Asticcacaulis excentricus CB 48: one gene and its partner. Each later gene encodes a partner of the first gene's protein in a complex. Links are inferred from orthologs where the notes say so. Each region holds a gene or a part of one and is shown on either strand. Other genes may lie near its edges.

Region 1 (3,824 bases):
GCCGAATGCAGCTGTCAGCATGAGGCTGGAGCCGCCCGCGGCGGTCAACAGGCGCATCTGACGGCGCGTAAGAGACAGGTTCAGACCCAAAGGTGTCTTGTCCTCAGTAACGAGAGCGCACCGCGCTCCCTGACAGAGGGCAACCCCACCATACATTCTATAGAATGCATCAGGCCGTTTCACGAGACGAAAACGCAGCCTTCCGGGGGCGCCGGAGCCGACGAAGCACCTAAGCTGGTGTCCGTCGACGGCCCGTCTTATAGCCAGAAATGTGGCAAAAATGTGTTTACGCGCCAATCGCCTAAAAAGAGCATCAGTTCAGAGGGGGAGCATGTGAGAAAATTTCTCACGCAATGCCTATTTTTTATCAAGATGTGCCCCGCAATGACTTTTTATTTTATGAAGTATTGAAGAGATAAGCTTGACCGCTATTTTCTTACGATATTCATGAATGTGCCTTTCGGTTTTGCGATAATTACAATTTAACGAAGGTTACTGACGTTACGCAAAAGTGAAACTGAAATGCTGACATGTATAGAACGGCGTTATCTTAAATTGGTGGTTTCAAGGCACTGGAATCCCGAATGAATCCGCCTCAGGTAGGGTGTCACGAAAACTTGAAGCGCGCCAAACAGCCAATCCGGCCGTGGCGCGCAAAAGCCGCGGGTCGCCCCTTTTCATTTTTTCGCAGGACGCTATGCTGTGTTCATGAACCGTTCTCATCTCGCTCGCCTCATTTTCGAAGATGTTCGCTGTCACGCCGCCGATGTCGGCGCGCAGGACTTCCCGCCCGCTCTGTGGTCGCCGCACCGCCCCGACCGGCCGCAAAAGTCGGAGGGCGGGCGGCGTTTCGTGCTGCATTCGGCCTATGAACCGGCTGGGGACCAGCCAGCGGCCATTGCGGAGCTGGTCGAAGGGGCAAATGCAGCAGAGCGTGACCAGGTGCTTCTCGGCGTCACCGGGTCGGGCAAGACCTTCACCATGGCCAAGGTGATCGAGCAGACGCAGCGACCGGCGTTGATTCTGGCGCATAACAAGACGCTGGCGGCGCAGCTTTATAGTGAGTTCAAGGCCTTCTTTCCGGAAAACGCGGTTGAGTATTTTGTCTCCTACTACGACTACTACCAACCCGAAGCCTACGTGCCGCGTACGGATACTTATATAGAGAAGGACTCGTCGATCAACGAACAGATCGACCGTATGCGCCACGCAGCGACGCGCGCCATCCTTGAGCGCGATGACGTAATCGTGGTGGCGTCGGTGTCGTGCATCTACGGTATCGGTTCGGTCGAAACCTATACGGCGATGACCTTTGAACTGAAAGTGGGGCAGACCATCGACGAGGCGCAGTTACGCGCAGATCTGGTGGCGCTGCAATACAAACGCAATGACGCGGCCTTTGAGCGAGGGACTTTCCGCCGCCGCGGTGACGTCATCGAAATCTTCCCGGCCCACTACGAAGACCGCGCTTGGCGGGTGTCCTTGTTTGGGGATGAGATAGAGGCCTTGACGGAGTTCGACCCGCTGACCGGCAAGAAGACAGCGGACCTAAAAGACCTCAAAGTCTATGCCGCCAGCCACTATGTGACGCCGCGCCCGACGCTACGTCAGGCGATCGACCGCATCAAGGCGGAACTGAAACTGCGGCTGGATCAGCTTCATGCCGAGGGTAAACTGCTAGAGGCGCAACGCCTTGAGCAGCGGACCACTTTTGACCTTGAGATGATGGAAGCCACAGGGGCCTGTGCGGGTATCGAAAACTATTCGCGCTATCTGACCGGACGGGCACCGGGTGAGCCGCCGCCAACCTTCTTTGAATACCTGCCGGAAAATGCTTTGCTGTTTGTCGATGAAAGCCACGTCACCGTGCCGCAGATCGGCGGCATGTATCGCGGAGACTTTGCACGAAAGTCTGTTCTGGCTGAATATGGCTTCCGCCTGCCGTCTTGTATGGATAACCGCCCGCTCAAGTTTGAGGAGTGGGAGGCAATGCGGCCTCAGACCGTCCACGTTTCGGCCACGCCGGGCAATTGGGAGATGGAACAAACGGGCGGCGTGTTTACCGAACAGGTAATCCGCCCGACCGGCCTGATCGACCCGCCGGTCGAAATCCGCCCTGTTTCGACCGGTGGTGCCAATCAGGTCGATGACGTGATTGCTGAGGTGCGCGAAGTCGCGAAGAACGGTTATCGCTCTTTGGTCACGGTGCTGACCAAGAAGATGGCGGAAAACCTGACCGAATATATGCACGAACAGGGTATCCGCGTGCGTTACATGCACTCTGATATCGACACGCTTGAGCGTATCGAAATTATCCGCGACCTGCGCCTTGGCGCGTTTGATGTCCTAGTTGGGATCAACCTGCTGCGCGAAGGCCTCGACATCCCCGAATGTGGCTTTGTGGCCATACTCGATGCCGACAAAGAGGGCTTCCTGCGCTCGGAGACCTCGCTCATTCAGACCATCGGGCGGGCGGCGCGTAACGTCGAAGGCCGTGTCATTCTTTATGCTGACAAGATGACGGGGTCGATGGAACGGGCGCTGGCCGAAACCAGCCGCCGCCGTGAAAAGCAGATGGCCTACAATGCCGAACACGGCATCACGCCGGAAAGCGTTAAGCGCGGTATTTCCGATATTCTGGATAGTCCTTACGAAAAGGCTGACAGGGTACAGGTGCCAGTGGGCGTGGCGGCAAAGGACTCCAAACCCTTCCTGGGTTCCAATTTTCAGGCGACGCTCAAGGACCTGGAGACGCGCATGCGCGAGGCGGCGGGCAATCTGGAGTTCGAAGAAGCGGCTCGCATGCGCGACGAAATCAAGCGTCTTAAGCTGCTCGATCTGGAGTTCGCCAAGGACATGATTGGGGACCCTGCGACATAAGTTTATTGCCAGATCGCTTCTGAAGCGTCTCAATCCTGTACTGAGGATTGTGTGTCACGCCCCTGTTACGAAAATGTGCCAGTTTGAAACGAAACCGGCTGGATTTTCGCGACGAAATGCCTCACTCTGTGGTCCGGCCTGTGCATAACTCTTGGTTGGGTCCCCGTCACGTTTCAATTTGGCTGTGTAACGACATCCGGGGCGCATAGAGAAGAGGTTGGGGTGTGATATGCGTAGAACCAGATTGAATGTGGTGCCACCCTCGGCGAAGGGGGGCGTGATCGAAGCCGAGATGATGGGGGGCATGGGCGAGCCCGCTCATGAGGTCATTAATGTCGTGCCTGTACCGCTAAACAATACGAACAGCCTGCAATCGCTGGTCGATGCGACGATTTCGGCGCGCGAAAGCCGCACCCAGCGCGTGCGTCGCCTTCAGGAAGAGGCCAAGTCGCTGGCACGTGAACAGATTTCCGAGCTGGAAATCCTGATCGATGCGACGGCCAAGATGGCGCATGAAATCGCCGAAGGTGGCGAGGCCTATCCGGTGGGTGCACGTGAACTTAGCCGCCGTTTGGCTGACGAACTGCCGCGCACGCTGCAAACGCTACGCATCGTCGCCAAAAAGAGCCTTTGAACCTGTATTTTGCAGGTCCTGCGGCAATAAGGTTCATAATTCGACTCGCCTGTCTGGGGTTTTACGCTTACATCTGTGACTTCCATTTCGGGACAGGGATGCACAGGACATGGCGGCGTATGTAAAGTCAGGTGTGGTTCTCTCTTGGCTTGCCGTTGTCGGGCTGATGTCTGGCTGTGGCAAAAAAGAACAGCCCCCCGCGCCTGAGCCCACACCAGCCTCGGCTTCTGTGGCCGCACCCCCGGCCAAACCGCAGGAGCCGCTGCCGACGCGTCAGCCCGGCCTGTGGGAAACGACGCTCAGCGAAGAG
Region 2 (3,599 bases), 1.2 Mb from region 1 along the record:
TAAAGGCTTTAGTTTCGAGCGCAGCTTAATTTTCTTTTATTTGCAACGACAGCGTTGTATAATGAACGATTGTTGACGCTGCGTTTAAAAAATGCATCGGTCTGGAGTTTGCGGTCCAGAGTAAGACCTGAGTTAAATTCATGAGTGACGTGATCAATCTGAACAAGGCACGCAAGACGCGGCAGCGCGAGCGCGACAAGGCGCAGGCCGCTCAGAACCGGGTCACTTTCGGGCTGCCCGGTCATGTGCGCCGTGCGGCGCGTGAGGACGAGGCGCGTCGCCTGCGGCTGTTTGACGGACAGAAACGTAAGGATGTGGATAATTCCGAAAACAGTTGACGTTTTTATGTAAGATGACAAGAGTTTACATGGTATTTTCACGACCAAGGATGTAGCGGTTTAATATTACCACAATAATAAACCAGAATTGTTGGGTTTATACCGATGTCGTCCATTGAATTCACAAAGAGTGCAGCGTCGCCGGGGGCGTGTTGATGCTGCAAAGCGTTGCCTGGACAGGAGGGACACTATGCCGGGTTTAAGAAAGAGATCGGTTAATCTTGCCGGACACGCGACTTCTGTTGCGTTGGAGCCGGAGTTCTGGGTGGTGCTGGAGACGATGGCCAAAGAGCGCCGAATCAGTCTGGCGGCGCTGATCGCCGAGCTGGATACGAAGCGCGGCGAAAGCCTGCTCGCCTCCTTCTGCCGTCTGTCGGCCCTAGCCTTCGTGCAGCAGAAGGCAGGCGGCAGCAAGAAACGCAAGCCGGAGGGCGTCTGAGGGGCGGGGCGGGGCTGTGCATAAGCTTTGAAGTGTGATGTTTCCGTTTGGTTCCGTCCGGCGAACGGGCTAGACTGGGCGGCATGAACGAAGACGTTTCCATCCCTATCAGTCAGCGGGCCTCGGTCAACGGGGCCTCCTTCAGCAGCGATTTTTTCAAAGGTCTCAATCCTGAACAGGCCGACGCCGTGCGTTCGACCGAGGGGCCGGTGCTCGTTCTGGCCGGAGCAGGTACGGGCAAGACGCGCGTTTTGACCACGCGCATCGCTCACATACTGGCGCAGGGGCTGGCCAGGCCGTGGGAAATCCTATGCGTTACCTTCACTAACAAGGCGGCACGCGAGATGCGCGAGCGCACGACGCGGCTGGTGGGGCCATCGGCGGAAGGTTTGTCTAATCTCGGCACCTTCCACTCGATTGCTGCGCAGATGCTGCGCCGTCATGCCGAGCTGGTGGGGCTGAAGTCGAGCTTCAACATCATTGACGACGACGATCAGACCCGCCTTCTCAAGCAGATCATGGAGGCGCGGCGCATCGACACAAAGCGGTTCCCGCCCAAGCTGATGGCTCATTTTGTTGACCAATGGAAAAACAAAGGGCTGACGCCGGACAAGGTGGCGAAGATGTCCGCCGACGAAGGCGCACAGTTCGCCTTCAACAAGGGGCCGGAACTCTACGCCGAATATCAGGAACGCCTGCGGGTATTGAACGCCTGCGATTTTGGCGACCTTTTGCTGCACACGCTGAAAATCTTCAGCGAGCATACGGACATCCTCGAACACTATCACCGCCGCTTCAAGTACGTGCTGGTGGACGAGTATCAGGACACCAATATCGCGCAGTATCTGTGGCTGCGAATTCTCACCAATGCCAATCGTAACCTCTGCTGCGTGGGGGATGATGATCAGTCTATATACGGCTGGCGCGGGGCTGAGGTCGATAACATCCTCAAGTTCGAACGCGACTATCCGGGCGCCAAGGTGATCCGGCTGGAGCGCAACTACCGCTCGACCCAGCATATCCTGTCGGCTGCGTCGGGCCTGATCCGCGCCAATAGCGCGCGTCTGGGCAAGACCCTGTTCACCGATCAGCAGGGGGGCGAAAAGGTACGTGTGCAGGGCCTGTGGGACGGTGCCGCGGAGGCGCAGGGCGTCGCTGAGGATATCGAGCGCCTAAAAAGGGAGGGCCGTGCCTATTCGGACATGGCTGTTCTGGTACGCGCCTCGTTCCAAATGCGAGCTTTTGAAGAACGCTTTTTGATGCTGCAAATTCCCTATGTCGTGGTGGGCGGCCCGCGCTTCTTTGAGCGGGCGGAAATCCGCGACGCCATCGCCTATCTGCGCCTGATCCAGTCGGAAGACGATGATCTGGCCTTTGAGCGCATTGTCAATGTGCCCAAGCGCGGCATAGGTGACGCCACGGTGCAGAAGCTGTTGATGCAGGCGCGGCTGGCCGGGCAAAGCGTTATGGCCGCGGTGCGCGATCTGGTGCAGACCGATGAACTGCCTGCGCGGGCCAAAACGCCGCTGATCGGCTTCCTGCGCGATTACGACCGCTGGGTTGCGGCGCTGAAAAGCACATCGCACGACGCCCTGCTGGATATGGTACTTACTGAAAGCGGTTATTACGACATGCAGCGCGCTGACAAGACGTCGGGCGGGACGCGCATCGACAACCTCAAGGAAATGATGAACGCCATGCAGGACTTCGAAAATCTCGAAGCCTATCTGGAGCATGTGTCGCTGGTCATGGATCTGGAGCGTGACAATGGCGAAAACAGCGTGCGTATCTCGACCCTGCACGCCGCCAAGGGGCTGGAGTTCCCGGTGGTCTTCCTGCCGGGTTGGGAAGAGGGCGTTTTTCCGTCGCAGCGTTCGATGGACGAAAACGGCCTGAAAGGGCTGGAAGAGGAGCGGAGGCTGGCCTATGTCGGGCTGACGCGGGCGCGTGAGATTGCTCGGGTCAGTTTTGTCGCCAATCGCCAGGTTTTTGGCCGCTGGACCAGCCAGATTCCGTCGCGTTTTATCGACGAAATGCCCATCGACCACGTCGAGGCGACATCGCAGACCGGCTATAATCAGGCCGGCTGGCAGTCGCAAGAAAGCCGCTGGGACCGTGCGGGTTATCAGCCTAACCACACGAAGAGCGAAGCGAAAGCCGAGGGCCGCTTCAGCGAGCGACTGTCCGGCGTCGATATGAGTCGGCTCGAGAAAAAACCGCAACCGCACCGCCAACCTGTCGCCAAGCCGCAACCCTCCAAGGGCCTTACTGTTGGCGCCCGCGTCTTCCACAGCAAGTTCGGCTATGGCCATGTGGTCGAAACCGAGGGCAACAAGCTGGTGGTCAATTTCGACATCTCGGGTGAGAAGAAGGTCATCGACAGCTTCGTGGAGAAGGCGTGATGAAAGCTTGGGGGGCGGGAGTCATTGCGGTATTGGCGTTGCTGGCGACGACAGCGGTCGCGCAGGACTGGACGCCGCTTGATGCCGACAATACGCTGATCCTGGAGACGACGCAGGGGCGGGTGATCATCGCCCTTAGCCCGCAAATGGCGCCGCAGGGTGTGGCGCGCATCAAACAGTTGACGCGGCAGGGGTTTTATAACGGCCTGCTGTTTCATCGCGTGATCGATCATTTTGTGGCTCAGACCGGCAATCCTGACAACAAGGACGGTGGTCGCAGCGCCCTGCCGGACCTACCGTTGGAGGCAGTGTTCAGGCTGAGCGACTCGGTGCCGCACACAGTGGTGGCGCAACCGGACGGGGCAACGACCGGCTTTATGGGTGCCGTGCCCTATGTGGCGATGACCGACCGGCATATAC

The links.
Region 2: the proteins of uvrB (region 1) and ASTEX_RS08700 are in contact, whole or in part, in a crystal structure (PDB 7EGT), measured with the Thermus thermophilus proteins. The link is inferred for Asticcacaulis excentricus CB 48 from one-to-one orthologs. Residues at the interface, in WP_096411307.1 of Thermus thermophilus: Glu23, Leu25, Arg26, Asp27, Gly28, Glu29, Arg30, Phe31, Arg55, Glu326, Asp327, Phe328, Glu379, Ser382, Gln383, His398, Gly400, Arg401; in WP_096412145.1 of Thermus thermophilus: His654, Arg656, Phe657, Gln666, Asp668, Glu669, Lys680, Arg681, Leu682, Ser683, Lys685, Tyr686, Ala687.

Annotation. Positions count from the first base shown.
Region 1 is NC_014816.1:712,247-716,070, forward strand. What follows is about bases 354-3,294. They hold uvrB (excinuclease ABC subunit UvrB), read left to right. Parts: upstream 354-708; coding sequence 709-2,880; downstream 2,881-3,294. Other genes in these bases: ASTEX_RS20800 (hypothetical protein), read left to right, coding at 3,110-3,294. Also shown: ASTEX_RS20795 (cell wall hydrolase), read right to left, coding at 1-57; more of ASTEX_RS20800, read left to right, coding at 3,295-3,514; ASTEX_RS03330 (DUF3617 domain-containing protein), read left to right, coding at 3,624-3,824. UniProt on the Escherichia coli protein: The UvrABC repair system catalyzes the recognition and processing of DNA lesions. A damage recognition complex composed of 2 UvrA and 2 UvrB subunits scans DNA for abnormalities.
Region 2 is NC_014816.1:1,888,813-1,892,411, reverse strand. Bases 509-3,519 are described here. They hold ASTEX_RS08700 (ATP-dependent helicase), read left to right. Parts: upstream 509-860; coding sequence 861-3,179; downstream 3,180-3,519. Other genes in these bases: ASTEX_RS08695 (peptidylprolyl isomerase), read left to right, coding at 3,179-3,519; ASTEX_RS08705 (ribbon-helix-helix domain-containing protein), read left to right, coding at 529-777. In the rest of the region: ASTEX_RS08710 (DUF4169 family protein), read left to right, coding at 141-338; more of ASTEX_RS08695, read left to right, coding at 3,520-3,599. UniProt on the Escherichia coli protein: A helicase with DNA-dependent ATPase activity. Unwinds DNA duplexes with 3'-5' polarity. Translocates on single-stranded DNA with 3'-5' polarity. Initiates unwinding more efficiently from a nicked substrate than double-stranded DNA.